Regions from separate parts of the Streptomyces sp. NPDC004134 genome, predicted to be linked through region 2. Evidence: riboswitches for the same ligand, from Rfam matches in the RefSeq annotation. Region 2 holds a riboswitch; each other region holds the start of a gene.

Region 1 (9,856 bases), on a different contig from region 2:
GGGCAACTGGCCGTCGAGTACGGCCCGTCGGTACGGGTGAACACCGTGCTGCCGGGACCGGTGCTCACCCGGCTCTGGGACCGGGTCCCCGAGGAGGACCGCAGGGCCAGCGCCGCGCAGACCGCCGCGGGGCGGCTGGGCGCGCCGGAGGAGGTGGCCGCCGCCGTCGCCTTCCTCGCCTCGTCCGAGGCGTCCTACGTCACCGGTGCGAGCCTGGTCGTGGACGGCGGCTGGAGCGTCGTAAAGTCGTCGGCCTGAGCGCGGGGGCGCCGCGGGGCGGCGGAGGGCACGGGAGCGGGGACGCGAGGGAGGAGCGAGCGGCCATGGCGGGTTACGCGCGCCGCGGGGTGCACGGGCAGACCGTGGAGACCCTCGCGCACCGGGTGCTCGGCGGTGAGATCGCCGAGGGCGCCACCCTCGACCTCGCCGCCCTCCAGGCCGAGTTGGGCGTCAGCCTCACCGCGCTGCGCGAGTCGCTGAAGGTGCTGGCGGCCAAGGGCATGGTCGACGCCCGGCAGAAGCGCGGCACGTTCGTCCGGCCGCGCGCCGACTGGCACCTCCTCGACGCCGACGTGCTGCGCTGGCGCTTCGAGACCGCGGGCCGGCAGCAGGGCGAGGGCGCCGCCGCGCGGGCCGCCTCCCCGCTGCTGCGCGACCTGGACGAGGTGCGCGGCATCGTCGAGCCCGCGGCGGTCCGGCTGGCCGCGGTGCGGCGCACGGACGCGGACCTGGCGGCGCTGGAGACGGCGCTCACGGCGATGGCCGGGGCGCGGGACGGCGCGGCCGAGGCGGTCGCCGCGGACCTCGCGTTCCACCGCGCCCTGCTGGCCGCCTCGCACAACGAGCTGCTGGAGCGCATGGATCAGGTCCTCGCCAGCGGTCTTGCCGCCCGCGACCGCCTGGTGCACGGCCCGGGACACCACCCGCGGGACCCCGTGCCGGGCCACCGCGCCGTGCTCGCCGCGATCCGGGCGCAGGACCCGGACGCCGCGGAGGCGGCGATGCACCGGCTCCTCGCCCAGGCGGCCCGGGACCTGGCGGAGTTGTCCGCCGGCGGATCCGGCGCCGGGGCCGCCGGCGGGTCCTCGGCCGGGCGGGCTGCCGGGGCGGAACGGGCGGCCGGGGCGTAGCCCGTACGACGAACGCGCCCCGCCGCGCGGACGGATCCGCACGACGGGGCGAAGGAGACTTCCGCGGGCCGGAGCCCCCGGAATCAGTACCAGTTGTTCGCCTGCCAGAAGTCCCAGGCGCCGCACGGGCTGCCGTAGCGGTCGTTCATGTAGTCCAGGCCCCACTTGATCTGCGTGACCGGGTTGGTGCGCCAGTCGGCGCCGGCCGAGGCCATCTTGTCGCCCGGCAGCGCCTGCATCAGGCCGTACGCGCCGGAGCTGGGGTTCGTCGCGGTGTGGTCCCAGCCGCTCTCGCGCTCCACGATGCTGCTGAAGCAGGTGAACTGGTCGGCGGGCACGATCTCCCGGGCCGCCGCCTGGATGCCGGACTCGGTGGTCGGGACGCTCGCCTGCGACGCCTCGGTCGCGCCGCCGGAGCCGCCGGAACTCTTCGACGCCGACGAGCCGTTCGGGTCGATCGACTTGTCGACCTTGCCGCCCTTGGTGTCGACGCGCAGCTCGGTGCCCACCTTCAGCGCGGCCGGGTTGTCGCCGATCGCCTTCTCGTTGTCGACGTACACCCGCTGCCAGCCGCCGGGCACGTCGTACTTCGCGGCTATCTTGGCCAGCGTCTCGCCGGCGCCGACGGTGTGCTCGACGTAACGCTGCTGCTTCTGCTCGGTCTTGGCGGCGGTCTGGTCGGCCTCGGCGGGCTTGCTCTCGGCCTTCTCGTCCCCCAGGTCCAGTTCCTGGCCCGGCAGGATCAGGTGGGGGTTGTCGCCGACGGCTGCCTTGTTGGCCTCGTACAGCCGCTGCCAGTCGGCCCCGAATCCGTTGTCCTCGGCGATCTCCGAGAGGGTGTCGCCCTTCTCGACCGTATAGGCGTGCGCGGCGGTCGCCGCGATGCCGCCGGCGACGGGCAGGGCTATGCCCACCCCCGCGGCAGCGGCGTAGCGGCGGGTGGAGCGCGACTTGGGCGCGCGCCGGGTGCCGGTTCCGGCCATGGTGGCTCGCTCTTTCTCCGACGCCTGCGAGGTGAGCTGTCGGGTTCGGGCTGGAGTTGCCCGGCCGCGTCGTGCTGTGCGGCTTCACCCCGAGTCGGGGAGTGCGGTGCGGTCCTGCCACCGTGCTCCTGCCGACGGAGAAGTGGTTCCCCCGCTCCTGCCCGAACGGCTGTGGGGACGACGGTTCCGGGCTCCGACGGGCAGGACTCGGCGTACCGGAGCTCGGTGCTCGCGTGTGCGAACGACTCGGACACTAGGAGATCGAACGGCAGATCACAAGCGGATCACGAGGATCGGCGCGTAGTCTGACGCTCCGTGGTGACGCGCGCACGCGTGGGGCGGTTGGGGCGCGTGTGACGTTCGGCACTCACGCCGAGGCGCAGCGCCTCCAGCAAACGCTGCCCAGCCGGTACGACGAGACCGTGCACCCCGCGCTCCGCGGCGCCGGCGAGCGCGGTCCGCCAGGCGTCGGGTCCCGCGGGCGCGGCCGCCGGAGTCCAGCGCCCGGCGCCCGGCTCCTCATAGCCCGGGCCCGCGGGCGCGAGCCGGCGGAAGGCGGGCACCGTCGGTGCCACGGCGCCGAGTTCGGCGCACCGCCGGGAGTCGGCGGCGAGCGCGAGCCGGCCGCCGCTGAGCAGCACCACGGTGGCCAGCGCCCGGGCCAGCAGCGCGGCCTGCGGCACGCTGTCGGGCAGCGCGACCACCAGCCTCGCCCGGCCGGTGGCGGCGGCCAGGGCGGCGGCGAGCGCCAGTACGTCGTGGGCCGGGTCGGGACCGCCGTCCAGCCACAGTGCGTCGGCGCCGGCGGAGTCGTACGCCGCGCACTCCGCCAGCCAGTCCGCGGGCTCCTCCGGCAGCCGGGGGAGCAGCACCCCGACACGGACGGCCGGCGGGGCCGCGCCCGCGGACGGGGGTGGAGATGCGCTCATCGCGGGGCCTCCCCGGGGCTGACGACGGCCATCGGGGGCATACCGTACGCCGATACCTCGCGGAAGGCAGCGGTGCGGACACGCGCGGTTCATGATTTCTGGAATTTCATCTGCCGTGCCCCCGGGCGCCGTTGCGCGCCCGTGCTTCGGCAAACGCCGAGGGAGGGGACCCCCCCGGGGTGTCCCCTCCCTCTCTGTGCTCCCGGCCGGTGGCCCACGTCAGTGCGGGTGGGCCACACCCCCGTTCGCCGGGATGGGCTCGCCGTCCGGTCCGGACGGCGAGTGGACCGGGCGGCGCGGCAGCCGGTGCGGAGGCGCCGTGCCTGGCGCGGTCACACCGGGCTCCGTGACAGCAGGAAGTCGGCTTCGCCGGCCTTGGCACCCTCGATGAACGCGTCCATCTCGCCGGGGGTGTAGATGAGGGCGGGACCCTCGGGGTGCGCCGAGTGCCGTACCGCTATCCGGCCGTCCCGCAGCTTCATGGCCTCGACGCAGTTGCCGCCGTTGCCGCCGCTCCACGGCTTGTGCCAGCCCTCGGTGCCGAGGTCCGCCGCCGGCATGCCGTTGTAAATGCGTTCCATTCACAGCTCCTTGCGGAAGTCCCGGAGGATTTCCTTCGTGCGTTTTGCCGTCGCCGCCTGGGCCGCCATGTGGTCCAGGGCGGCGAGGTGTGTGGCCACCTCGTGCCGGCCGTCGAGGTAGACGGCGCCGGTGAGGTACTCGGTGTAGATCATGTCCGGCAGCTCGGGCATGGCGAACCGGAAGAGGACGAAGGGGCTGTACGTGCCCGGATGGTGGCCGGTGCGGAACTCCGCCATCTGGAGCGTGACGTTGGGCAGGGACGCGATGTCGAGGAGCCGGTCGACCTGCGCGCGCATCACCGAGCCGTCGCCCACCGGGCGGCGCAGGACCGTTTCGTCCACGATGGCCCAGAACCGGGGCGCTTCCTCGCGGGTGAGGAGGTCCTGGCGCTCCATGCGGAGCGCGACGTGCCGCTCGATCTCCGCGGGCGCGACCCGGCCGAGGGAGCCGACCTTCAGCACGTGCCGTGCGTAGTCCTCGGTCTGCATCAGACCCGGCACGAAGTGCGGCTCGTACGACCTGATGAGCGACGCGGCGCCCTCCAGGCTCACGTACATGCTGAACCAGTCGGGCAGGATGTCGTGGAAGCGCTGCCACCAGCCGGGCTCGTTGGCCTCCTCGGTCAGCGCGACGAAGGCGTCGATCTCCTCCTGGTCGATGCCGTACGCCTGCAACAGCAGTTGCACGTACGGAACCTTCAGCGCGACCTCGGCGGTCTCCATCCGGCGCACGGTGGCGGGGGCGACGCGCAGGGTCTTCGCAGCTTCCTCACGCTTGAGCCCGGCGCGCTCGCGCAGCTCCTGGAGCCGCTTGCCGAGCACGACCTGCCCCACGGTCGGCGCAGACCGCGGTTCGCTCACGCCATACCTCCCTGTCGGAACTGCCTCAAGCAGTGTGCCACGCCTCGGGCTTGGCGAACACAGTGCAACGGCAACTCTGAAAAATTCACAGTGGGGGTTGCCAAGTGGCCGCGGCGGGGCCATAGTTTGGGATGTGAGCCAGTCCACACAGCCGCATCAGACGGGGGTCGTGACACAGGACCCCGGCTTGCCGGGATTCCGTTCGGGGGTCGATGCGGTGCGGTGCGGTTTCGAGGTGCCAGGTCAGGCGGACGCCGTTACGGTCGCCCGCCGGCTGGCCCGCGAGCAGATGCGCCGCTGGGGGGTGGAGGGCGAGGTGGGCGACAGTGCCACCCTCGTTCTCTCGGAACTGGTGACCAACGCACTGCTGCATACGGGGAGTCGGCGCATAGGGTGCGAACTGCGCTGTAGCGCCGACCGCCTGCGGCTGGCCGTCACCGACCAGGGTGTCGAGCCGGGAAGCCTGCGGGTGCAGCGGTCGTCCGCGGACGAGCAGGGTCGGGGGCTCCTGCTCGTCACCGCGGTCAGTAGTAGCTGGGGGGCATACGACGCGCGGCCCGGCCCGGGTCTGGTGGTCTGGGCGGAGCTGCAGCGCGAGGTGCCGGCGGCCGGGGGGGCCGCCGCGCCGCGCGCTACCGGTACCCGTACCGGGGCCGGCCCGGCGGCCGGCGAGCGGGCGGCCGGATGATGCGCACCGAGCCCGGCGGCCGGCTCCGGCTGGCCGTACCGGGCGCGGGCGCCGCGGCCCTCGGCTGTGACGCCGTGGGCGTACCGCAGCGGATCGGCTATGACGTGATGGCCCGGCTTCCCCGCGTGGGCTGCGTCTTCGCCGACGGCAGCCGGTGGTGGTGGATCGTGCCGGCCGGCTCCGGCGCCGGTCTGCAGTGGCCGCGGAGCGTGCACTACGCCCCGGGCGCCGATATCTCGGGGGCGGCCGCCGGCACCGGCGGGCCGGCGGCCGTACCCCGGCTGGTGCACCGGCCGGCCGACGGGGTTCCGTACACGCCGCCGATCCCGCTCTTCCTGCGGATCTGCCGGCGTACCGGCGTCGAGCCCGCCTGGTCCTGCGATGTCGCCCGGGTCGTCGCGGGCCGCGGCGACGCCGCCTGAGCACCCGCGGCGGACCGGCCGGCGGGCACCTCCTCGATTTCGGTTGCGGGGGAGGAGCCCGCGGCCGGCCCGCCGCGGGAATGACGAACCGCGGGCCGCGCCGCCGGGGGCGGCGGCGCGGGTCCCGCGGATCGCGTCCTTCGTGCGTGCAGTGCCTACCGTGCGGTGCCTACCGCGCGGTGCCGGGCGTCAGCAGTCCCGGCCGCGCAGCGCGACCATCGCGTCGTAGCTGGCCTCGGCCGCCCAGATCGAGCCCTGCGGCTCCTGCGGACCGCGGTCCTGCTCCCAGAAGTACAGCGGCAGCCCCGGCGCCCGCAGCCCGCTGAAGAAGCTGCGGAAGTCCAGCTCGCCCTGGCCGAAGACGACGTCGCGGTACTGGTTCGTCAGCGCCGGGTCCCGCACGCCGTCCTTGACGTGGAAGGCGATGTAGCGCTGCGGGGCGGCGTTGACGTAGTCCAGCGGGTTGAACTCGCCGAGCTGGTCGCGGAACCGGACCGAGGCGCCGAACGCCCAGAGGATGTCCAGCTCCAGGAACACGTACCGCGGGTCGGTGCCGCTCAGGAAGAGGTCGTGGCGCCGCTTGCCCGGCTGGTCGGTGACCGGGCCGAACTCGTTGGTGTGGTTGTGCTGGTAGACCTTGAGCCCGTAGCCGCGGGCCACCTCGCCGGACTCGTTGAAGCGGTCGGCGCCGGCCTGGATCTCCGCCGCCGTGCGGCCGGGGAAGTCGCTGGCGGTGCCGACGTAGTCCATGCCGAGGACGGCCGCGTTCTCGAACTCCCGCTCGCGGGTGCTCGCGTTGAGCAGCGCGTCGAGCCCGAGGTGGGCGCCGCCGGCGCGCAGCCCGTTGTCGTCGAGCAGCTTGCGGAGCTTGGGGACGGTCATGTCCGGCTCGGCCGGCGAGGTGTAGCCGGCGAACTCGATGTGCTTGTAGCCGATCGCGGCCAGCTCGCTCAGCACCGGCGTGAAGCCGCGCTGCTGGATCTGGTCGCGGACGCTGTAGAGCTGCAGGCCGATACGGCCCCGGGGGATCAGGCCGCCGCGGCCGTTGACCTGGGCGGCGGCGGGGGCCGCGAAGGCCCCGGCACCCGCGGCCACGGCGGCGGTGCCGGCGGCGGCCCTGAGGAATCCACGGCGGTGCAGGCTGGGCTTGCTCATGTCGGATCTCTCCTGCGGAGTTCGGGTGTGGACGGGGTGGGAACCGCGGGGTGGCGTACGCGCGCACGCCACCCCGCGCCGTACCGGAAGGTCAGCCGACGATCTTCATGACCGCCCGATCGCTGCCGGTGAGGCCGCCCGGGTCGGTGTACTCGGCGACGAACACGCCGGTGACGTTGCCCTCGGACGGGTCGTGGCCCGCCACGGGCTCGGTCTGGATCGTGCCGCTGCAGCCCGCGGTGGTGCTCTGCGGGTGGCCGTGCGCGTCATGGCCCACGATGTAGTGCACGTTGACCTTGCTGCAGTCGACCTCGACCTCGTCGGAGACCGTGACCTCGAACTGCACCGCGTCGCCGAAGTGGAACTCCTGCTGGTCGGCGGGCTTGACGAGGGTCACGACCGGCGCCTGGTTGCCCACGGTGATGTCGACGTCCTTGTACGCGGCCCGGCCCTTGCTGTCGGTGACCTGGAGGGCCGCCTTGTACGTGCCGTCCTCGGCGTACGTGTGCGAGGGGCTGACGTCGGTGGAGTCGGTCCTGCCGTCACCGTCGAAGTCCCAGGCGTAGCGCACCCGGTCGCCGTCCGGGTCGGTGGTGCCTTCCGCGGAGAACCCGACGGTCAGCGGCGCGAGGCCCTTGACCGGCGAGGCGGTCAGCGCGGGCTTCGGCGCGTGGTTGCCGGTGCGGCCGATGTAGTCGATGCGGGAGAGCTGGGCGTCCGGGTTCTCGGAGAAGTAGCCGTCGCCGTACTCCAGCACGTAGAGGGCGCCGTCCGGGCCGAACTCCATGTCCATGGGGTTGTCGACGGGCGGCTTGCCGACGCCCTGGGCGACCGGGTTGATCGCTTCCACGGCGCCGGAGCGGTCGAGCCTGAACTCCTTGATGTAGTCGCGGGACCACTCGGCGAACAGCGGCGTCCCGTCGTAGTACCGCGGCCATGCCACGCCGGCGTTGAGGACCTCGGTCCACCGGTTGTACTCGTACGCCGGGCCGGCCATCGGAGAGATGCCGCCGGTTCCCAGGCCCGGGAACTCGGGCGACACGCCGTACGAGTACCAGACCTCCGGCTGCTCCACCGGGGGCAGTTCGGTCCGGCCCGTGTTGTGCGGCGAGGTGTTCACCGGCGCGGCGCAGTCGAAGGGCGCGCCGGTGGCACCGGTGGCGAAGTCGTACTCGTTGTACGGCAGCTTCGCGGTGGCGCAGTACGGCCAGCCGTAGTTGGCGGGCTCGTCGAGCACCAGCCACTTGCCCTGCCCGGCGGGCCCGCGGGTGGAGCTGTTCTCGCGGGCGTCGGGGGAGTAGTCGGCCACGTAGACGTCGTCGGTCTGCGGGTCGATCTCCATCCGGTACGGGTTGCGCAGGCCCATGGCGTAGATCTCGGGCCGGGTCTTGTCGGTGCCCGGCTTGAAGAGGTTCCCCTTGGGTATCGCATACGAGCCGTTGCCGCGGACCTTGATGCGCAGCACCTTGCCGCGCAGGTCGTTGGTGTTCCCGGAGGTCCGCTGGGCGTCGAACGCCGGGTTGCGGTTGCCCCGTTCGTCGATCGGCGTGAAGCCGTCGGACTGGAACGGGTTGGTGTCGTCACCGGTCGTCAGATACAGGTTGTTCTCGGAGTCGAAGGCGATGTCGCCGCCGACGTGACAGCAGATGCCGCGGTCCACCGGGACCTGGAGGATCTTCTGCTCGGTGGCGAGGTCGAGGGTGTCGCCCTTGAGCTTGTACCGGGACAACTGCAGGTAGCCCTTGTAGCGGTCCCAGTCCTCCTGGGTGCCCTCGAACGGCGCGTCGCCCTCGTTGGCCGGGGTCACCGGGTCGTCGACCGGGGTGTCCAGCGGCGGCGAGTAGTAGAGGTAGACCCACTTGTTGTGACGGAAGTCGGGGTCGATGGCGACGTTCTGCAGCCCCTCCTCGTCGTGCTGGTACACGTCCAGCTCGGCGGCGAGCTTGTTCGTGCCGCCGTCCGGGTCGTTGATCCAGACCTTGCCGGCGCGGGTGACGTGCAGGACCCGCTTGTCCGGCAGGACGGCGAGGTCGAGCGGCTCCCCGGGACGGTCGTTGAGGGTGATCTTCTCGAAGGCGGTATCCGGTGGCGGCTGCTCGGCGGCTTGCGGCGCCACGGCGGTCGCGCCGGGCGCGACCAGTAGCGCGGCACTGACCGCGCCGGCGGCCAAAAGGGCCAGTCTGCGTAGCATTTCCCCTCCCAGGGGCTGGACGACAAGGCGGCTGGACACGCTCCTGGGTGGTCGGCCCGTTCGCGCCGTCCTTGATCGGCCCGCGCGCTGCGGCTCGTGCGCGGCTTTACGTCCCCCCGCCGTCCACGTCCCGACATGTGACGGCGGCCGGTTGGAGATTAGACCTCTTCCGTCGCAACGCCAATGCCTACGACCAGAATAGGCACGACTTTGTCTTTGGAAAGAGCAAACTAGGGTGTGATCAAGGACGGTTCGGCCCCGCCGGGCGGGGCTGGATCGCCTGGCGGGGCCGTACGGGAGTCAGGTGGGCGGGCGCCGCGGGTTCAGCCCGCGGAGGGGCCGGCGGCGGGCACGTCGGACGCCTCGCGCTGGCGCGGCAGCAGCACCGGGGCGTCCTTCTGGTGCAGGACGACGTTGCGCACGGGGTGGGCGATCTCGATGCCCTCTTCCCGGTAGCGCAGTTGCAGCCGCTTGATGAACTCGTGCTTGATCCGGAACTGGTCGCTGAACTCGACGGCGCGCAGCACCACGGAGAAGCCCGCGCGCGAGTCGCCGAAGGTGTGGAAGCGGACCACCGGGTCGTAGTCCGGCACGCCGCCCTCGACCGCCGCCATGACCTCGTGCGCCACCTCCACCGTCACCCGCTCGACCAGGTCGAGGTCACTGGAGAGCGCCACGCCCGCCTGTACGACGATGGACAACTCCTGCTCGGGGCGGTGGTAGTTGGTCATGATGGTGCTGGCGAGCTGGTCGTTGGGGATGACGACGAGGTTGTCCGACTGGGTGCGGATCACCGTGTTGCGCCAGTTGATGTCGGTGACGTAGCCCTCCTCGCCGCTGCTGAGCCGGATGTAGTCGCCGACCTGCACGGTCTTGGAGGCCAGGATGTGCACCCCGGCGAAGAGGTTGGCGAGCG
Region 2 (9,856 bases):
GATCGTGATCCGTATCACGAAGTGGCACGCCGCCGCAGGAAAGCCGCCCAGGAGGCCGCCATGCGCAGGACAGCGCTCGCCGTAACCGCCGCCGCGTTCATCGCGGCCGTGCCGCTGCTCAGCTCGTGCAGCGGCGAACCGCGCGCGGGAGCCGCGGCCGTGCTCGGCGACGACGAGCGCATCACGGTCTCGCAGGTGCAGAACCGGGTCGCCGAGGTGCGCGACGCGCAGAACGACAGCCCCCAGGCCGACGAGATGATCGACCAGAGCGGCGACCTCAGCGTGGACACGCTGAACACGATGCTCCAGGGCCGGGTCATCGAGCAGGCCGCGGAGAGCCACGGCGTGACCGTCCCCCGCGGCGAGGTGCAGCGCACGCGCCAGGCCGAGGCGCGGTCCGTCGGCGGCGAGAAGCAGCTCGAGGCCATGTACGTCCAGCAGTTCAGCATCCCGCCGGAGGGCCTGGACACGCACTACAAGCAGCAGCTCATGGTGCAGGGGCTGGTGGAGAAGCTGGGCATCAACCCGCAGACGCAGGAGGGCCAGGCGCGGCTCGGCGGGGTGCTGGTCGAGGCGTCGAAGGACCTGGGCATCGACGTCAGCCCGCGGTTCGGCACGTGGGACAACGAGCAGGTGCGCCTGGGGAAGGCCGACACCCCGTGGATCAAGCAGGTCAGCGCCACCGCCGAGGACGGCGCTCTCCCCCAGCAGTGAGCGCGCGCCGCGGGGCGTAGATCCGTCGTTCCACGGCCGCCGGTGCCGGGCTGTCGGCGGCGTCGGTTACGGTCGGGGACGTGACCGGCCGAATCGTCCTGCTGACCACCACCCACCGCATCGCTCCCGGGCTGCTGTCCTGGCCCGCGTGGGAGGCGCTGCGCGGCGCCGACCGCGTGCTCTGCGCCGACGCCGCGCATCCGCAGGTGCCGTATCTGCGGGAGGCGGGCGTCGAGGTGGAGACCGCCGTGCCCGATGCCCGCGAGCTGGTCGACGCCTGCGCCGGGGGCGCCACCGTCGTCGTGGTCGCCGCGGCGGACGGCGAGCCCGGGCTGACGGACGGCCTCGCGCGGCTGGCGGGCTCGGGGCGGGTGGAGATGCCGTCGCTGGAGCTGCTGCCCGGTTCGTACGACGTGCCGGGCGCCCGGCTGATCGACGTGGTCGAGGTCATGGACCGGATCCGGCGCGAATGCCCCTGGAGCAGCGGGCAGACGAGCGCGGGCCTGGCGGCGCACAGCCTGGAAGAGGTCTACGAGCTGGTCGAGGAGATCGAGTCCGGCGACCTGCAGGCGGTCCGCGAGGAGCTGGGGGACGTGCTGCTCCAGGTCGTCTTCCACGCCAGGATCGCGGAGGAGGACTCCGAGGAGCCCTTCTCCATCGACGACGTGGCGGGCACGCTCGTGGAGAAGCTGGTCCGCCGCCATCCGCACGTCTTCGGCGACGCGGTGGCCGAGACCCCGGCGGACGTGAAGGCGCACTGGCTGCGCGAGAAGGCCATAGAGAAGCGGCGTACGTCGGTCACGGAGGGCGTGCCCCTGGCGCAGCCGGCGCTGTCGCTGGTGGCGAAGCTGGCGGGCCGTGCCCGCACGGCGGGGCTGGCGGTGCAGGCGCCCGGCGGGGCACGGGCCGGGCTCGGCAACGGCGCTCCGCAGGCCGAGGGGAACGGCGTCCGCAAGGACGGGGCCGCCGTACGGGACGGCAGCGGCACCGCCGCGCCGGCGGGCGATCCGGTGGCCGGGTTCGGCGCCGAACTGCTCGCGCTGGCGCTGCGGGCCGAGGCGCAGGGCGTGGAGCCGGAGACGGCGCTGCGGGCCGCGGCGCGCACGTACCGCGAGGCGATCCTCGCGGCGGAGCAGGCGGGCACGGCGAAGCCGGCCACGGACGGCGGCGGCACCGGCACGTACGACGCCGCGGGGCCGACCACTGCCGAAGCTCCGCCCGGCACGAACGGCCGGGCTCCGGAGGACTCCGGCGCCTCCGACGGGCCGTCCGCCGGTTCCTCCGGCGCGCGCTGACGTGGCCGGCCCGCCCGCGGGCGACGGGCCCGAGCCCGCGCTCTTCAGTTGGGAGTTCGCCACCGACCCCTATCCGGCGTACGCCTGGCTGCGTACCCACGCGCCCGTCCACCGCACCACCGTGCCCAGCGGTGTCGACGCCTGGCTCGTCACCCGCTACGCCGACGCCCGCCAGGCACTCGCCGACCCCCGGCTGTCCAAGAACCCCGCGCACCACCACAGCGACAAGACCGGCATCCCCGGCGAGCGCAGCGCCGGCCTCATGACCCACCTGCTCAACATCGACCCGCCCGACCACACCCGGCTGCGCCGGCTGGTCTCCAAGGCGTTCACGCCCCGCCGCGTCGCCGCCTTCGCGCCCCGCGTGCAGGAGCTGACCGACCGCCTCATCGACGGCTTCGCGGACCGCGGCGAGGCCGACCTCATCCACGAGTTCGCCTTCCCGCTGCCGATCTACGCCATCTGCGACCTCCTCGGCGTCCCCGCGGAGGACCAGGACGACTTCCGCGACTGGGCCGCCGTGATGATCCACCACGGCAAGGGCCCGCGCGGCGGCGTCGCGCGCGCGGTGAAGAAGATGCGCGCCTACCTCGCCGAGCTGATCCACCGCAAGCGCGCGGCGCTCGGCGGCGGCGACGCCGCGGACGACGACCTGATCTCCGGCCTCATCCGCGCCTCGGACGAGGGCGAGAAGCTGACGGAGAACGAGGCCGCCGCCATGGCGTTCATCCTGCTGTTCGCCGGCTTCGAGACCACCGTCAACCTGATCGGAAACGGCACGTACACGCTCCTCACCCACCCCGCCGAGCGCGCTCGGCTGGCCGCGGATCCCGCGCTGCTGCCCTCCGCGGTGGAGGAACTGCTGCGCTACGACGGCCCGGTGGAGCTGGCGACCTGGCGGTTCGCGACCGAGCCGCTGGAACTCTGCGGGCAGCGCGTCGCCGCGGGCGACCCCGTGCTCGTCGTGCTGGCCGCCGCCGACCGCGACCCCGCGCGCTTCGCGGACCCCGACACCCTGGACCTGTCCCGGCGTGACAATCAGCACGTGGGCTACGGCCACGGCATCCACTACTGCCTCGGCGCCCCCCTCGCCCGGCTGGAGGCGCAGACCGCCCTGGGCACCTTGCTGCGCCGCCTTCCCGACCTGCGGCTGGCCGGCGAGACGTCCGAATTGCGGTGGCGCGGCGGGCTCATCATGCGGGGCCTGCGGACGCTGCCGGTGCGCTTCGGACCCTCTCTGTGATCTGCGCGTGACTATCAGGCGATCAACTTGTGATCGGAGGTAGTTCGGTATTAAGTTCGGCCACTGGCTCGAACACACAGGGAACGAAAGGCACTCGCATGCGCTCGGGTAACGGACGCCACCGACGTCCCCGCCAGGCCCCCGCGTTCGTCGTCGCGGCCGGTGCGACCGGGGCGGGTCTCGCCCTGCCGCTGCTGGGCGCGAGCGGCGCGAGCGCCGCCGACGCCGGCACGTGGGACCGGGTCGCCGAGTGCGAGAGCGGCGGGCTGTGGAGCGCCGACGAGGGCAACGGGTACTACGGCGGCCTGCAGTTGACGATGGACATGTGGCAGGAGTACGGCGGCGAGGAGTTCGCCTCGCAGCCCGACTTCGCCAGCCGCGCGCAGCAGATCACGGTCGCCGAGCGCATCCTCGCCGGCATGGGCGCCGACAAGGCGTGGCCGGAGTGCGCCCAGGACGCCGGGCTGCACGGCGACGACGAGGTGCCGGAGGTCGACCCGGGCGCCGAGCTGCCGCTGCTGCCCACCGCGCCGCCCACCCTCGCCCCGGGCCCGGGTGACGACTCCCAGGGCCAGGACGAGGACGGGCGTACGGACCGCGGGGACAAGCGCGACCGCAAGGGCGGCGGCGACGAGGACCGGAAGTCCGGCGGGGGCGCCGGCAAGCACCGCGGCAGCCAGGACCCGGGCGAGCGCGACGGCGGCCCCGGCGAGCGGACCGGCCGGGACGACGACACCTCCGCCGAGGGCTCCGGCCGGCACCGCGCCCCGGACGCCTCCGCGACCCCGACACCGTCCGAAGCCCCGTCCTCGCCCGGCGCCCCCGAGGCCCCGCGCGAGGCCGTCGAGACCCCCGGCGCCTCCCAGTCGCCCGACGAGGCCGAGCTGCCGGAGCCGGGCCGCGAGTGGGTCGCCGAGATCCCCGGCGACGCGGACAAGCGCGGCGGTGACCGCAAGGGCGACGCCTCGGGACGCGACGCCGCGGCGGGCGACGGCAGTTATACCGTCCGACCGGGTGACACCCTCTCGGAAATTGCCAGAGAGCATTCCCTGTCGGGCGGATGGTCCGAGTTGTACGACGGGAACAAGAACTCCCTCGGTAAGGACCCCGACACCATCAAGCCTGGTCAGGAACTCGAATTGAGCGGGAACTGAACAGTCGGCGGGTGAAGTCGGCGCGGATTAGTCATATTTGACGTAATCGGCTGACCGGGCTACCTGACGGACGTAAAACCTGGCGTGGCATTTTCCGAGGTCTTTGAATCGCACACGCCTATGTGCTTACCGTCACATTGCTCGCCACCGCGAGCCCCGGTGATCGCCTCACGCCGAATCCTGTCGGCGTTCACCCGGGCCACCTGTGCATGAAGCACCGCTGACAGGAGCGGGGGACCCACGGTAAGCGCCGCTCAGGTCCAACGAGAAGGCGGACCGGGCGGCTTGGGGTCAAGCCGCACGTATGACGTACGGCCGGGCACTCACAGCCCGCACCCGACAGCTCACCTCGCAGGCGTCGGTGAGAAAAGAGCATCATGCTTCTTCCTGCCGGAACGGGTAAGCACCGCCGCCCCGCCGCACAGGCACGCCTTGGCACACATTCCCGCATGGCCGTCCTCGTGGGCGCCACCGGAACCGCGATCGGCCTGCCGGTGCTCGGCGCCCAGCACGCGTTCGCGGCGCCCATCGATACGTGGGAACGGGTAGCCGCCTGCGAGTCCGGAGGAAATTGGGCGACGAATACGGGGAACGGCTATTTCGGCGGCGTCCAGTTCTCCCAGTCGAGCTGGGAAGCCGCCGGCGGCCGGAGCTTCGCCCCGCGCGCCGACCTGGCGTCGAAGCAGCAGCAGATCGCCGTCGCGGAGCGGCTGCTGTCCATGCAGGGCCCGGGGGCGTGGCCCAACTGCGGCCCACGCGCGGGCCTGGCCGCGGGCGGTCCGGCCGCCGGGCAGATCGTCCCACCGGCGCAGCAGGAGGCCCCGCAGCAGCGGCAGGAGCAACCGGAGACCCCACCGCGGACCCTGCCGCAGCCGGCCCCGCAGACGCAGGAGCAGGCGCCGCAGGAGGCCCCGCAGGAGGCTCCGCAGGGCACCGAGGCCCGCGGTGCCGCCGAGCAGACGCAGCCGGAGTCCCGCACGGTCTTCCGCGGCTTCTACTACGAGGTCCGCGAGGGCGACACCCTCGACGACATCGCCCGGCGGCACGGTGCGGAGAGCTGGCAGCAGTTGTACGAGGACAACAAGCCGGTCGTCGGCGCGAACCCGGACCTGATCCGGCCGGGCCAGAAGCTGAAGGTGAACTGAGTCCCGCGCGGGCGGGCCGCACCGGACCACGAACCGGCCGGCCCGCCCGCGCCCGGTGCACCGCCGCCTGCCGCCCCCGGTGCCGCCCGGCGCCGCCTGCCGCCGGGCACGCCGCCCGCGGTACGGCGCGGCCGTCCCGGCCCGTCCGGTGCGCGGGCCGGGACGACCACGCCGTACGCCACCCGCCCCCGTGGCTCCCGCTCCCGCGGCTCCCGCCGCCGTGGCTCCCGTCCCGCGCCGCTTCCCGTGGCCCGTCCCCGCTCCCGGCCCGAACCGTCTCGTACCGCGGAATGCGGCCGGGTGCGCGCCGGGGCCGTCACCCGGGGCGGCTAGGCTCAGGGCGGAACCCGTAGCGAATCCCTCCGAAGGAGACACCGTGCCGTCCATCGACGTCGTCGTAGCCCGAGAGATTCTCGACTCCCGCGGCAACCCCACGGTCGAGGTCGAGGTCGGCCTCGACGACGGCAGCACCGGCCGTGCTGCCGTTCCGTCCGGCGCCTCCACCGGCGCCTTCGAGGCCCTGGAGCTGCGCGACGGGGACAAGGCCCGCTACGGCGGGAAGGGCGTCGAGAAGGCGGTGCTCGCCGTCATCGAGCAGATCGGCCCCGAGCTCGTCGGCTACGACGCCACCGAGCAGCGCCTCATCGACCAGGCGATGTTCGACCTCGACGCCACCCCCGACAAGTCCTCCCTCGGCGCCAACGCCATCCTCGGCGTCTCGCTCGCCGTCGCGCACGCCGCCTCCGAGGCGTCCGACCTGCCGCTCTTCCGCTACCTCGGCGGCCCCAACGCGCACGTGCTGCCCGTGCCGATGATGAACATCCTCAACGGCGGCAGCCACGCGGACTCCAACGTGGACATCCAGGAGTTCATGATCGCGCCGATCGGCGCAGAGTCGTTCTCCGAGGCCGTACGCTGCGGCGCGGAGATCTACCACCAGCTCAAGGCCGTCCTCAAGGAGCGCGGCCTGTCCACCGGCCTCGGCGACGAGGGCGGCTTCGCGCCGAACCTCGACTCCAACCGGGACGCGCTGGACCTCATCATCGAGGCGATCCAGAAGGCCGGCTACACCGCGGGCCAGGACGTCGCCCTCGCGCTCGACGTGGCCGCCTCCGAGTTCTACAAGGACGGCGTGTACGTCTTCGAGGGCAAGGGCCGGTCCGCCGCCGAGATGACGGAGTACTACGAGCAGCTCGTCGCGGACTACCCGCTGGTGTCCATCGAGGACCCGCTGTTCGAGGACGACTGGGCCGGCTGGCACGTGCTGACCGAGCGCCTCGGCGACAAGGTGCAGATCGTCGGCGACGACCTCTTCGTCACCAACCCCGAGCGGCTGCAGCGCGGCATCGACGAGGGCTCCGCCAACGCGCTGCTGGTGAAGGTCAACCAGATCGGCTCGCTCACCGAGACCCTCGACGCCGTCGAGCTGGCCCAGCGCAACGGCTTCAAGTGCATGATGTCCCACCGCTCCGGCGAGACCGAGGACGTCACCATCGCCGACCTGGCCGTCGCCACGAACTGCGGCCAGATCAAGACCGGCGCCCCCGCCCGCTCCGAGCGGGTCGCCAAGTACAACCAGCTCCTGCGCATCGAGGAGATCCTCGACGACGCCGCCGAGTACGCGGGCCGCAGCGCCTTCCCGCGCTACAAGAACGGCTGAACGGACCGACCCGTACGACATCGGCGTCGGACGCCACCGGCCCCGGCCGCACCGCGTAAGGTGCGACCGGGGCCGACCACCGCTTGCCGCCCGGGGAGGACGCGACGCACATGGCCAGGGAGCGCTTCTCCACCACCACCCGGCTCAAGCTGCTCGGCGAGCAGGCCGTCAGCCGGGTCTCGGAGCGCGTCTACCGCGCGCGCCCGCCGCGGCGCAGCCGGCTGACAGGGCGGGCCGCGGTGCTCGCCCTCGTCGTCTGCTCGCTGGTGGTGGCGCTCGCGTACCCGCTGCGCCAGTACATCGCCCAGCGCGCCGAGGTCGCCGAGCTGGAGCGGGAGAAGGCGCAGGCCGAGCAGCGGGTGGAGGAGCTGCGGGACGAGAAGTCCCGCTGGCACGACCCGGAGTACGTGCGCCGGCAGGCCCGCGAGCACCTGCACTACGTCCTGCCCGGCGAGACCGGCTACCTGATGCGCGACGGCACCGGCTCCGCCGGCTCCGGCGAGGAGGGCGAGGCGGTGGACAGGCCGTGGTACGAGAACCTGTGGGACGGCCTGGACGCCGCGGACGGCCGGCGCTGAGGCGCGTCACGTACGCGAACGCCGCCCGCCGCGCGGGACACCTGCCGCCGGAACGCCCGCCGCCCGCCTCCGCAACGCCCGCCTCCGCAACGCCCGCCGCCGGAACGCATGACGCCTGACGCCCGCCGCCTGCCGCCGGAAGCCGACCGCCCGGCTGAACGAGGAGAGATGGACAAGCCCCCGCCGCCCACCGAGCACACCCCCGCCACCGCGGCCGACGCCGCCGCCGTGGCCGCGCAGTTGGGCCGCGCCCCGCGCGGCCTGCGCGCCGTGGCGCACCGCTGCCCGTGCGGCAACCCGGACGTCGTGGAGACGTCGCCGAAGCTGCCCGACGGCACGCCGTTCCCGACGCTGTACTACCTGACGTGCCCGCGCGCGAACTCCGCGATCGGTACGCTGGAGGCGGACGGCGTGATGAAGGAGATGACGGCCAGGCTGGCGTCGGACCCGGAGCTGGCGGCGGCGTACCGCGCGGCCCACGAGGACTACCTCACCCGCCGCGACGCGATCGCCGAGCTGGCAGGATTCCCGAGCGCGGGCGGGATGCCGGACCGGGTGAAGTGCCTGCACGTGCTGGTCGCGCACGCGCTGGCGGCCGGGCCCGGGGTGAACCCGCTGGGGGACGAGGCGCTGGCGATGCTGCCGGAGTGGTGGGCCAAGGGCCCGTGCGTGACGCCCGAGGAATCCGGGGAGGATGGGGCATGACCCGAGTGGCTGCCGTGGACTGCGGTACGAATTCGATCCGCCTGCTGGTCGCGGACGTCGACACGCGGTCCGGCGAAGTGAAGGACCTGGACCGCCGGATGGAGATCGTCCGGCTGGGCCAGGGCGTGGACCGTACGGGCCGGCTGGCGCCCGAGGCGCTGGAGCGGACCTTCGCGGCCTGCCGCAGGTACGCGGAGATCATCGAGCGGCTGGGCGCGGTCCGTACCCGCTTCGTCGCCACCTCCGCCTCACGCGACGCGGAGAACCGGGCGGACTTCGCCCGGGGCGTGGAGGAGATCCTCGGCGTCCGCCCGGAGGTCATCACCGGCGACGAGGAGGCCGCGCTGGCCTTCACGGGCGCGACGAAGGAGCTGTCGGGACGGGTGCCGGGGCCGTACCTGGTGGTCGACATCGGCGGCGGCTCGACGGAGTTCGTCTCCGGCACGGACGAGGTGGCGGCGGCTCGCTCCGTCGACATCGGCTGCGTCCGCCTCACCGAGCGCCACCACTTCGCCGACCCTCCGGCGCCGGCGCAGATCGAGGCGGCGAAGGCCGACATCGCCGCGGCCCTGGACACGGCGGAAGCCGCGGTCCCGCTCCGCGACACCGCCACCCTGGTCGGCCTGGCCGGCTCGGTGACCACGGTCGCGGGCATCGCCATGGACCTCCCCGCCTACGACACGATGGCCCTGCACCACGCCCGCGTCCCGGTGGCCCGCATCCGCGACATCACGGACTCCCTGCTCAAGGCCACCCACGAGGAACGAGCCGCGATCCCGGTCATGCACCCGGGCCGCGTCGACGTGATCGCGGCGGGGGCCCTGGTCCTGCTGTCGGTCATGGAGCGCACGGGCGCCCCCGAGGTGATCGTCAGCGAACACGACATCCTGGACGGGATCGCCTGGCAGCTTGCCGGCGAATAGATCGTGGGCGCCGACCGGGGGGCCTACTCCCCGTCCCCGGCCTCCCTCGCCACATGTACGAAATCTGTAGCGCCCCGTTGATCTGTTCCGACGGCGCACGCGATTCGCTCGGGTGTCGTGTCGAGGACGCGAGGTGTGAGCACCTCCTGAGCCTGTGAAAGCGCGTTGGCCATGACGATGCCGCCCCGCTAACACGTTGCCTCTGCCGGCTGCCTGATCTTGAACTCGGCCCATACGACCTTGCCGGGGCCGGTGCGGTCGGCCACTCCCCAGTCGTCCGCGAACGCCGAAACGAGCAGCAGCCCTCGGCCGCGGTCATCGGTGTCCGCGGGCGCGCATAGATGCGGGGTGTCTGTGCTGGCGTCATGGACCTCGATGCGTAATACGTTGTCGCTGCACGTGATGCGAACGAGGAAGCGGCGGCCGACGGGGGTGTGCT
Region 3 (9,856 bases), on a different contig from region 2:
CGCGGGCGAGCCCTGCGGCGAGCTGGAGTCGACGAAGTCCGTCTCCGACCTCTACGCGCCGGTGACCGGGGAGGTCATCGCGAACAACCAGGACGTCGTGGACGACCCCGCGCTGGTGAACTCCGGTCCGTTCGAGGACGGCTGGCTGTTCCGGGTGCGGGTCTCGGCCGAGGCCGCCGACCTGATGTCCGCCGCCGAGTACACCGCGTTCACCGCGGGCTGAGCTCCGCCGCCGCAGCCCCGCCCGCCCGCGTCCCTCTCTTTCCCCGGAAGGTCCCATGTCCCTTCTGAACGGCTCGCTCCACGAGGTCGACCCCGAGGTCGCCGCCGCCGTGGACGCCGAACTCAAGCGCCAGCAGTCCACCCTCGAAATGATCGCCTCGGAGAACTTCGCCCCGGTCGCCGTGCTGGAGGCACAGGGCTCGGTCCTCACCAACAAGTACGCCGAGGGCTACCCAGGACGCCGCTACTACGGCGGCTGCGAGTACGTCGACGTCGCCGAGGAGCTGGCCCGCGAGCGGGTCAAGGCGCTCTTCGGCGCCGAGGCGGCGAACGTCCAGCCGCACTCGGGCGCGTCGGCGAACGCGGCGGCGATGTTCGCGGTGCTCAAGCCCGGCGACACGATCCTGGGCCTGGACCTGGCCCACGGCGGGCACCTGACCCACGGCATGAAGATCAACTTCTCCGGCAAGCTGTACGACGTCGCCGCCTACCACGTCGACGCCGAGACCGGCCAGGTCGACATGGCCGAGGTCGAGCGGCTGGCCAAGGAGCGGCGGCCGAAGCTGATCATCGCGGGCTGGTCGGCGTACCCCCGGCAGCTCGACTTCGCCGGCTTCCGACGGATCGCCGACGAGGTCGACGCGCTGCTGATGGTCGACATGGCGCACTTCGCCGGTCTCGTCGCCGCGGGCCTGCACCCCAACCCCGTGCCGTACGCGGACATCGTCACCACCACGACGCACAAGACCCTCGGCGGCCCGCGCGGCGGGGTCATCCTCTCCCGCCAGGCCCTCGCCAAGAAGATCAACTCGGCCGTCTTCCCCGGCCAGCAGGGCGGCCCGCTGGAGCACGTGATCGCGGCCAAGGCGGTGTCGTTCAAGATCGCCGCGTCCGGGGAGTTCCGGGAGCGGCAGCAGCGCACGCTGGACGGCGCCCGGATCCTGGCCGAGCGGCTGCTGCGGGACGACGCCCGCGCGGCCGGCGTCTCCGTGCTCTCCGGCGGTACGGACGTCCACCTGGTCCTGGTCGACCTGCGCGCGTCCGAGCTGGACGGCCAGCAGGCCGAGGACCGGCTCCACGAGATCGGCATCACCGTCAACCGCAACGCGGTCCCGGACGACCCCCGCCCGCCCATGGTCACCTCCGGCCTGCGTATCGGCTCGCCCGCGCTGGCCACCCGCGGCTTCACCGCCGCGGACTTCGAGGAGGTCGCCGACGTCATCGCCGAAGCCCTCAAGCCGGGCTTCGACGAGGCGAAGACGGCCACCCTCGCCGCCCGGGTCACCGCCCTGGCGCAGAAGCACCCGCTGTACCCCGGCCTGTAGCCCGTACGGCCCGGGGGGGGGGGGCGCCCCCCCCCCCCGGCCCCCCCGGCCCCCCCCCCCGCCCCCCCCCCCCCCCCCGGCCCCCGGCCCCCCCCCCGCCCCCCGGGGGCCCCCCCCCCCCCCCCGGGCCCCCCCCCCCCCCGGGGGGGGGCCCCCCCGGGCCCCGGGGCCGTACGCGCAACCCGTCACCGCACCACGCACGCGCACGCCCCACGCAAGGACAAGGGAGTCCCGAGTGGCCATCTCCGTCTTCGACCTCTTCTCGATCGGCATCGGCCCGTCGAGCTCGCACACGGTGGGCCCGATGCGGGCATCCCGGATGTTCGCGCGCCGGCTGAAGAACGAGGGCCTGCTGGCCCACACCGCCGCCGTACGCGCCGAACTCTTCGGCTCCCTGGGCGCCACCGGCCACGGCCACGGCACCCCCAAGGCAGTGCTCCTCGGCCTGGAGGGCCACTCGCCGCGCACCGTCGACATCGAGTGGGCCGAGGGCGAGGTGGAGCGCATCCGCAGCACCGGGCGGCTGCACCTGCTGGGCGCCGAGATAGGGCGCGACCACGAGATCCCCTTCGACGTCGCCGCCGACCTCGTGCTGCACCGGCGCCGCTCGCTGCCGTACCACGCGAACGGCATGACGCTGGCCGCGTACGACGCGGACGGCGGGACGCTGCTGGAGAAGACGTACTACTCGGTGGGCGGCGGCTTCGTCGTCGACGAGGAGGCGGTCGGCGAGGACCGGATCAAGCTCGACGACACCGTACTGAAGCACCCGTTCCGTACCGCGGACGAGATGCTGCGCCGCACCCGCGAGACGGGCCTGTCGCTCTCCTCGCTGATGCTGGAGAACGAGCGCGCCTGGCGCACGGAGGCGGAGATCCGCGGCGGGCTGCTGGAGATCTGGCGGGTCATGCGCGAGTGCGTCGCCCGCGGCACCAGCCGCGAGGGCATCCTCCCCGGCGGCCTCAAGGTCCGCCGCCGCGCGGCCGGCGAGGCCCGCCAGCTCCGCGCGGCGGGCGACCCCGCGGCGCACGCGATGGAGTGGGTCACCCTGTACGCGATGGCGGTCAACGAGGAGAACGCCGCCGGCGGCCGCGTCGTCACCGCCCCCACCAACGGCGCGGCGGGCATCATCCCCGCGGTCCTCCACTACGCGGCGGACTTCGTCCCCGGCGCGGACGACGACACCGCGGTCCGCTTCCTCCTGGCGGCGGGCGCGATCGGCATGCTCTTCAAGGAGAACGCCTCCATCTCCGGCGCGGAGGTCGGCTGCCAGGGCGAGGTGGGCTCGGCCTGCTCCATGGCCGCAGGCGGCCTCGCCGAGATCCTCGGCGGCACCCCGGAACAGGTGGAGAACGCCGCGGAGATCGGCATCGAGCACAACCTGGGCCTCACCTGCGACCCGATCGGCGGCCTGGTCCAGATCCCGTGCATCGAGCGCAACGGCATGGCGGCGGTCAAGGCCATCACCGCGGCCCGCATGGCACTGCGCGGCGACGGCCAGCACTTCGTCTCCCTCGACAAGGCCATCAAGACCATGAAGGAGACGGGCGCGGACATGAAGGTCAAGTACAAGGAAACCGCCCGCGGCGGCCTCGCGGTCAACGTGGTGGAGTGCTGAGGGAGTTGGCGAGAAATCCGCACGCCGCACTCGCCAACTGAGCACCCCCCGTCCGCAATCCGGCGGTGACTCCGAAGAAGTCGTTTCCCTTTGGCCAGTTGACGCCTCGCCGTCTCCGCTGGCGAGCGGTTTCCCCCGCTACGGATTCGTGAATTCCCGCCGTACGGACGCGGCACCAGACAGCCCGGAACAAACGGACTTGTCGGATATTCCCTGCCGGACGATACGCCCCATTTGAAGGATTCGCCCCCGATCGCCCCGTGCTCCTGCCCGATCGGACCTCATGTGTCCGGTGACGCGAATCACGTTCGGCCGCGAGCGCCCGCGGGGGGAATTCACAGTTTCCTTATCCCGAAAGCGAGTTGCGGCCCGCTCCGCTTTCCGCGGCGGCACTCACCCGGCCCGGGAGCCGGTCCCGTATTGGCCGGACGAGTTCCGCAGCTTGTCCGGACCGGAAAGACATGCTTAAGTCTCCGCCAGCCGGGTGGACGCCGAATCCTGCCGCCATCCGGAAACCGTTCCCTAATCACACACGGCAGGAGCGGGGGACCCATAGGTAAGTTGCCGGTCCGTATTCAGGACCGGCTTGGGGTGAAGTCGCACCGCGGTGCGGCCGGGCATCTCCAGCCCGAACCCGACAGCTCACCTCGCAGGCGCTGAGGAGAAACACCCATGCCTGCAAAAGGTAAGCATCGCCGTCCCAAGCTGCGCCTGATCAGCCGCGGCCTCACTTTCGCCGGCGTCAGCGGCGTCGCGATCGCCGCCCCGCTGATCGGCGCGTCCTCGGCCTCCGCGGCCGGCTCCGTCCCCGCGGCCGCCCCCCAGACCGGTGTACGCGCCGAGGCCCCCGCCGCGGCGACCGCCGGCGCGGCAGCGGCCACGTACGCCGTGGTCGCCGGAGACTCCCTGGCGAAGATCGCCGACCGGGAATCCGTGCGCGGCGGCTGGAAGAAGCTGTACGAAGACAACCGCGAGGCCGTCGGCGGCAACCCGCACTTCATCCTCCCGGGCCTTGAACTCGTGCTCGGCGCCAAGGCCGACAAGGCCGACAAGGCCGACAAGGCCGAATCCGAGCCGGGCATGAAGACCGCCAGCGCGACCGTCACGAGCTACCCGGACAACCTCGACGGCTGGATCCGGGAGTCCCTCGACATCATGGCCGAGCACGGCATCCCCGGTACTTACGACGGTATTCACCGCAACATCATGCGGGAGTCCGGGGGCGACCCGCAGGCCATCAACAACTGGGACATCAACGCCGTGAACGGCACGCCCTCCAAGGGCCTGCTCCAGGTCATCGCTCCCACCTTCGAGGCGTACCACGTCCCCGGTACCTCGACGGACAGCTACGACCCGGTGGCCAACATCACCGCCGCGTGCAACTACGCGGCCGACCGGTACGGGTCGATCGACAACGTCTACGGGCCGTACTGACGGACCGGAGAGCGCCGGTGTCCCCACCGGCGCTCTCCACGGGCCTGCGGCCCGTCCCGCCGAACGAGGGCGGGCGGCAGACCCGACGGGCCGGGGAATGCCCCGTGCGCCGGCCCCGGTTCAGCGGGTCCGGGCCGGAGGGTGGGAGCGCCAGTCGCCCAGTTCGTCGAGCGTGATGACGTAGTCGTCCTCGTAGACCTTCCTGAGGAACGGCAGCGGGTTGTGCTCGCCGTCGTCGATGAACTCGCCGCTCCAGGTCGTGAACCAGCTCCAGTCCGCCTCGTAGGTCCGCAGCAGGTCCGGGTCGGGGATGGAGCCCGTCTCGGTCATGGCGACGAGCTTCTCGTCGCCGACGAGGTCGACCAGCTTGTCGTACGTACCGCTGGCCGGTCCGTGGTCGCCGATCGGGGGGTAGGTGTCGGCGCTGATGACGTCGACGACGTCGTCGCCGGGATACCAGGCCGGGTCGACGGAGTTCCACACCCAGATGAGGTTGTGCAGCCCGTGGTGGCCGGTCATGCGCTCGTACATCAGCCGCCACAGCTCCTTGGCCGGCCCGGGGCCCTTGGCGCCCCACCAGAACCAGCCGCCCTCGGCCTCGTGCAGCGGGCGCCACAGCACCGGGACGCCCGCGTCCTGCAGCCGCTTCAGCTCTGCCGCGATGGCGTCGATGTCGCGCAGCAGCAGTGCGTACTCCGCGGACTGCGGGTCGGCGAGCGCCGCGGCCACGTCGAAGGTCGTCGCGTCGGTGTAGAAGCCGCGCCACCACTCCTTGCCGGGTTCGTCGATGAGGCCGGCGGGGGCGTTCCAGTGCCAGACGAACGTGGTGATGCCGCCGCGTTCGTCCCAGGCGAGGGCGTTCTCGACCTCGGTGGAGGTGGTGCCGCGCTCGACGCGGCTGGGGGAGTAATCCATCATGTCGTGGCCGGCCACGGCCGGCGCGCGGCCGACGTTCTCCTCCACCCAGCGGACGGAGGCCGCGTCCTGCTGGCCGCTGAGGATGTGTTCGCCGTAGCCCGCGGTGAGGTAGCTGAGCAGCGCCCGGGCCTCCGGGGTGGCCTGCGGGTCGACGGGGACGCCCGAGACCTGGTGCGGCGGGCGGGGCTCGCTCGGGCTGAGGCTGATGGCATCGATCTCGTACCAGCCCCAGTTGTTCACGATCGTGATCGTGTCGGCGCCCTCCCCGAGCAGCACCTTGCCGGCGGCCACGGTGCTGAAGGTGTCGGTGGCGGCGAGCGTGACGTCGCCCGCGCCCTCGCCGTTGAGCTGCAGCGATGCCACCTTCTGACCGTACGGGGCACGGTAGTGGATGGTGAGGTCGTGGAGCCCGGCCGGGCCGTCGGGGACGGTGACGGTGACGGAGTCCTCGGCCGCGTCGAAGCCGGTGACGTAGCCGGTGCCGGAGTGGCCGGGCGCGGAGGACTCGACGACGGTGCCGTTCAGCCGGCCGTCCTCGGCCTCGTAGACGACGGGTTGGGCACGGGCGCCGTTCTGGCCGGCCGCGGCCTCGGGGGCCGTACCGGCGGAGAGGAGGGCCGCGAGGAGCGCGGTCAGGACGAGGAGCGCCAGTGCGGGCGTGCGGCGGAGTAGGTGGATCACCGGGGATCTCCTGCCGGGGTGTGGGGGATACGGGCGGGGGGTGCGTTCCACGGTCGATGGGAGCGCTCCCATCATGCTTCCGTGTAATGGCCACGTCAATGCGGCGGGCGGCGGGCGTCCGTCGCCGCCGGCCCGGGACGGACACCGGCGCGGTGACGCGGGCGATGTCCGTGAGACCTTCGCCGGGGGCCGGTTCGGCGGGCCGGGCCGCCGGATCCGGACCCGTGCCGATTCGACGGCAACCGTTCGACGGCTCTGCGGCCACCGTCCTCGTACGCGCGGGAGAGCGCACCCCTCCCGTGCCCCCCACGACACGAGGCAAGGAGAGTGGCGCGATGAGCCGCAGCAAGCGCACCCCCACCGGACGACCCCGGCGCCGGAGCAGAGCCGTTCGTACCCTGATCGCCGCCCCGCTGCTGGCGGCGCTCGCACTCCTCGGGCATCTGGCGGTGCCCGCGCAGGCCGCGGTGGCGCAGACCTGGCAGTCCTGCGACCAGTGGGGGAACTGGCAGTCGCCCGACGGCTACATCCTCTACAACAACATCTGGGGCTCCGGCGCGGGCAGCCAGTGCATCTCCGCGGAGTCGGCCCACGACTGGACGGTCCACGCGGACCACCCGAACACCGGTGGCATCAAGTCGTACCCCAACGCCAAGTGGATCGTGAACGAGCCGGTGAGCCGGATCGACCGCCTCAGCAGTACGTACGACGTCACCGTGCCGAGCAGCGGCGCGTACAACACCACGTACGACGTGTGGGACACCGCCTACGACTACGAGGTCATGCTCTGGATGAACTGGACCGGGCCGGTGGGACCGCTCGGCCAGTTCCGGACCACCGTCGCGCTCGGCGGCCACACCTGGGACGTCTACAGCGGGAGCAACGGCAGCAACGAGGTCTTCTCCTTCCTCCGGCACGGCGACTCGACCGCCGGCCGGGTGGACCTCCTGGCCGTGCTCCGCTGGCTGAGCGACCAGGGCTGGTGGGGCGACGTGACCGTCGGCGACGTCCAGTTCGGCTACGAGATCACCTCGGCGGCCGGCGGGCTGGACTTCACCACGAACGCCTTCGACGTCACCTCCGGCTGACCGCGCCGGCGCGGCGGCGGGCGCCCCGGCCCGCCGCCGCGCGGCGGGCTGCCGCGGCTCAGCGGAGCACCGCGGCGCGCTCGGCCTCGGTGAGCGGGGGCATGTGGCGGACCGCGACGGCGGCCAGACCGCCCCGGGTGCCCGGGATCAGGTGCTCGACCAGGGCCAGTTCGGCCGGTGCCGGCCGGCCGCCGTTGTAGGGGTTCTCGATCGCCGACAGGCCGGCTTCGGGGGCGGGGAAGGCGTGGGTGGCGAGGGTGCGGCCGCCGTAGCGGATGGTGGCGAAGCTCTCCGCTTCGCGGAGCAGCCGGTAGGCGCGGAAGTAACTCACCTTCTCGCGGGCGCGGAACAGCTCCTTGAGCTCCTGCGCGAGCCGGACGTCCGCACCGCCGCCGTCCAGGACGGCCTCCCGGATCCGGTCGAGGACGGGTGCGCCCGCCCGGTCCAGGAACACCATGATCGACCCGGGCGGGGTCAGCAGGCCCTGGGCGGGATCGCTCGGGACGTAGTCGATGATCTCGATCGGGCTGGTACGAAGCTCGCGCTCCACCAGTTCATCGGCCGCGAGCTGCAACGCCGTTGACCTGTCCATACGCGCGGTCCGTTTCTCCGAGGCACGAGGGTGCCGCAGTGTCGGCTCCCGCGCGCGGCGGCCCCGTCAGGCGCACGACGTACGGGCGGGGAATTCACCCCACCGGCGGCCGTCACCGCCGGGGTTATTCGCTGGAGCCGGGCCGCCGGGCGCTTCTAGAGTGGCCGGACCCGACCGCGTCACGGAGCCGGATCATGCGTGTGCACTATCCCCGTACGCCGCATCTGCCGTGGTCCCCGGGGGCGGCCCCGGACGACGTACGAACCGGTGACCTGGGCGGGCTGCGGGGGCGCGAGGTCGTGGTCACCGAGAAGCTCGACGGGGAGAACACCACCCTCTACGCCGACGGGCTGCACGCCCGGTCCCCGGACTCGGCGCACCATCCGTCGCGGGCATGGGTGAAGGGGCTGCAGGGGCGGATCGGCGGGGAGATACCGCCGGGTTGGCGGGTGTGCGGGGAGAACGTCTTCGCGCGGCACTCCCTCGCGTACGAGGACCTGGAGAGCTGGTTCTACGGCTTCTCGGTCTGGGACGGCGACCGCTGCCTCGGCTGGGACCGTACGGTCCGGTTCTTGCGGCGACTGGGCGTGCCCGTGCCGCCGGTGCTGTGGCGCGGAGTGTTCGACGAGCGGGCGCTGCGCGCGCTGCGGCCGGACACCGCGCGCCAGGAGGGGTACGTCGTACGGGCCGTCGAGGGCTTCGGGCGCGCGGAGTTCGGGGAGCGGATCGCCAAGTGGGTGCGCCGGGGGCACGTGCAGACCGGCACGCACTGGATGCACGCCGCCGTCGTGGAGAACGGGCTGGGGCCGAAGGCCGCGCTGTGGACGGTGCGTTCGGGCGGGACGGCGAGCGTGGCGGCGCTGTCGGCCGCGGTGGGCGTCGCGCCCGGGGACCCGCCCGCCGCCGGGGCCGAGGTCGCGGAAGCGGTCGCCGGGACCGGCGCCGAGGCCGCCGTCGCCGACGTGTCCGCGCGGCTGGACGGGCTCGGCCGCCACGGTGACGCGCGGCTGGCCGGGGTGCTGGCGGTGATGCTGCGCGGCTCGCGCCGGGCGTGGCTCGCGCCGCGGCTCGCGGGGCCGCTGGGCCTGCCCGCCGCGCGGCGGGTCGCCGATCTGACGGGGCTGTTCGCCGCCGTGCAGCGCCCGTACCCGGACGGCGACCGAAGGGCCGGTCTCGTACGCCTCGCGCTCGCCGCCGACCTCGGGGTGCTGCACGCGGTCGCGGGGGCGCTCGCGCGGGACGCGGAGGCGCGCGAGCAGGTGGAGTGGTCGGCGCTGCACGCCGAGGACGCCGGGCTGCTCGGCGCGGCGCCCCTGGCGCCGCTGCGGGCCGGGCTGCGGGAGGCGCTCGCCGGCGTCGGCGCCGATGCCGCGGACAGGTGCTGGGCCGAGGCGCGGGAGGCGTACGCGGCCGGGCGGATCACCACGGCCGCGGAGGCGGTGGCGGCGAGTTGGCGGTGGCGCTCCGGATCGTTCCCCCGGCTGGTCCACCTCGTCGGTCCATCCGGCAGCGGCAAGAGCACGTTCGCCAGGGGCCTCGCCGGGACCGACGCGTACGTCAGCCTGGACGACCTGCGCGAAGCCCGCGGCTCGCGCGCCGACCAGCGGGCCAACGGTGACGTCCTGCGGACCGGTCTGGCACGGCTCGACGCGGCGCTGGCCGGCGGCGGGACCGCGGTGTGGGACGCCACCTCCCTCAACCGGCACCAGCGGGCCGCCGTGCACCGGGTCGCGGAGCGCCGCGACGCCCTGGTCACCCACGTGGTCACGCTGGTCGGCGAGGACGAGCTGGCGCGGCGCAACCGGGAGCGGACGCACCCGGTGCCGCCGGACGTACTCGCCGCCCAGCTCCACCGGTTCACCCCGCCCTACCCGGGCGAGGCGCACCGCACCTGGTACGTCGGGGCCCACGGCGCGGTCGCCGACGTCAGCGGCGCCCTGGCCGGGGCGGCGGACGGAGGCGAGGCGTGATGCGTACG

What was found. A riboswitch is a leader RNA that binds a small molecule or an ion and turns the genes downstream of it on or off. The one in region 2 is predicted to bind cyclic di-AMP.
Region 1: linked by a shared signal. The riboswitch ahead of ACFYVJ_RS05215 (LysM peptidoglycan-binding domain-containing protein) and the one ahead of ACFYVJ_RS07575 (transglycosylase family protein) in region 2 are both predicted to bind cyclic di-AMP.
Region 3: linked by a shared signal. The riboswitch ahead of ACFYVJ_RS23620 (transglycosylase SLT domain-containing protein) and the one ahead of ACFYVJ_RS07575 (transglycosylase family protein) in region 2 are both predicted to bind cyclic di-AMP.

The regions. Positions count from the first base shown of each region.
Region 1 covers NZ_JBIAMS010000002.1:456,847-466,702, reverse strand. Annotated here, with positions in the region: gene ACFYVJ_RS05225 (SDR family NAD(P)-dependent oxidoreductase) at 1-258, shown strand, start outside; gene ACFYVJ_RS05220 (FadR/GntR family transcriptional regulator) at 324-1,130, shown strand; gene ACFYVJ_RS05215 (LysM peptidoglycan-binding domain-containing protein) at 1,214-2,113, opposite strand; cyclic di-AMP (ydaO/yuaA leader) riboswitch at 2,120-2,294, opposite strand; gene ACFYVJ_RS05210 (hypothetical protein) at 2,398-3,042, opposite strand; gene ACFYVJ_RS05205 (DUF397 domain-containing protein) at 3,375-3,623, opposite strand; gene ACFYVJ_RS05200 (helix-turn-helix domain-containing protein) at 3,624-4,484, opposite strand; gene ACFYVJ_RS05195 (ATP-binding protein) at 4,720-5,172, shown strand; gene ACFYVJ_RS05190 (hypothetical protein) at 5,169-5,594, shown strand; gene ACFYVJ_RS05185 (sugar phosphate isomerase/epimerase family protein) at 5,784-6,749, opposite strand; gene ACFYVJ_RS05180 (PQQ-dependent sugar dehydrogenase) at 6,841-8,940, opposite strand; gene ACFYVJ_RS05175 (mechanosensitive ion channel family protein) at 9,264-9,856, opposite strand, start outside.
Region 2 covers NZ_JBIAMS010000004.1:84,250-94,105, reverse strand. Annotated here, with positions in the region: gene ACFYVJ_RS07595 (SurA N-terminal domain-containing protein) at 61-714, shown strand; gene ACFYVJ_RS07590 (nucleoside triphosphate pyrophosphohydrolase) at 795-2,009, shown strand; gene ACFYVJ_RS07585 (cytochrome P450) at 2,011-3,252, shown strand; gene ACFYVJ_RS07580 (transglycosylase family protein) at 3,351-4,406, shown strand; cyclic di-AMP (ydaO/yuaA leader) riboswitch at 4,568-4,779, shown strand; gene ACFYVJ_RS07575 (transglycosylase family protein) at 4,856-5,551, shown strand; gene eno (phosphopyruvate hydratase) at 5,928-7,211, shown strand; gene ACFYVJ_RS07565 (septum formation initiator family protein) at 7,322-7,789, shown strand; gene ACFYVJ_RS07560 (DUF501 domain-containing protein) at 7,958-8,494, shown strand; gene ACFYVJ_RS07555 (exopolyphosphatase) at 8,491-9,417, shown strand; gene ACFYVJ_RS07550 (ATP-binding protein) at 9,606-9,856, opposite strand, start outside.
Region 3 covers NZ_JBIAMS010000020.1:8,271-18,126, forward strand. Annotated here, with positions in the region: gene gcvH (glycine cleavage system protein GcvH) at 1-223, shown strand, start outside; gene glyA (serine hydroxymethyltransferase) at 279-1,547, shown strand; gene ACFYVJ_RS23615 (L-serine ammonia-lyase) at 1,783-3,165, shown strand; cyclic di-AMP (ydaO/yuaA leader) riboswitch at 3,645-3,836, shown strand; gene ACFYVJ_RS23620 (transglycosylase SLT domain-containing protein) at 3,838-4,599, shown strand; gene ACFYVJ_RS23625 (glycosyl hydrolase) at 4,720-6,198, opposite strand; gene ACFYVJ_RS23630 (hypothetical protein) at 6,534-7,286, shown strand; gene ACFYVJ_RS23635 (hypothetical protein) at 7,345-7,878, opposite strand; gene ACFYVJ_RS23640 (RNA ligase family protein) at 8,073-9,848, shown strand; gene ACFYVJ_RS23645 (poly(A) polymerase) at 9,848-9,856, shown strand, end outside.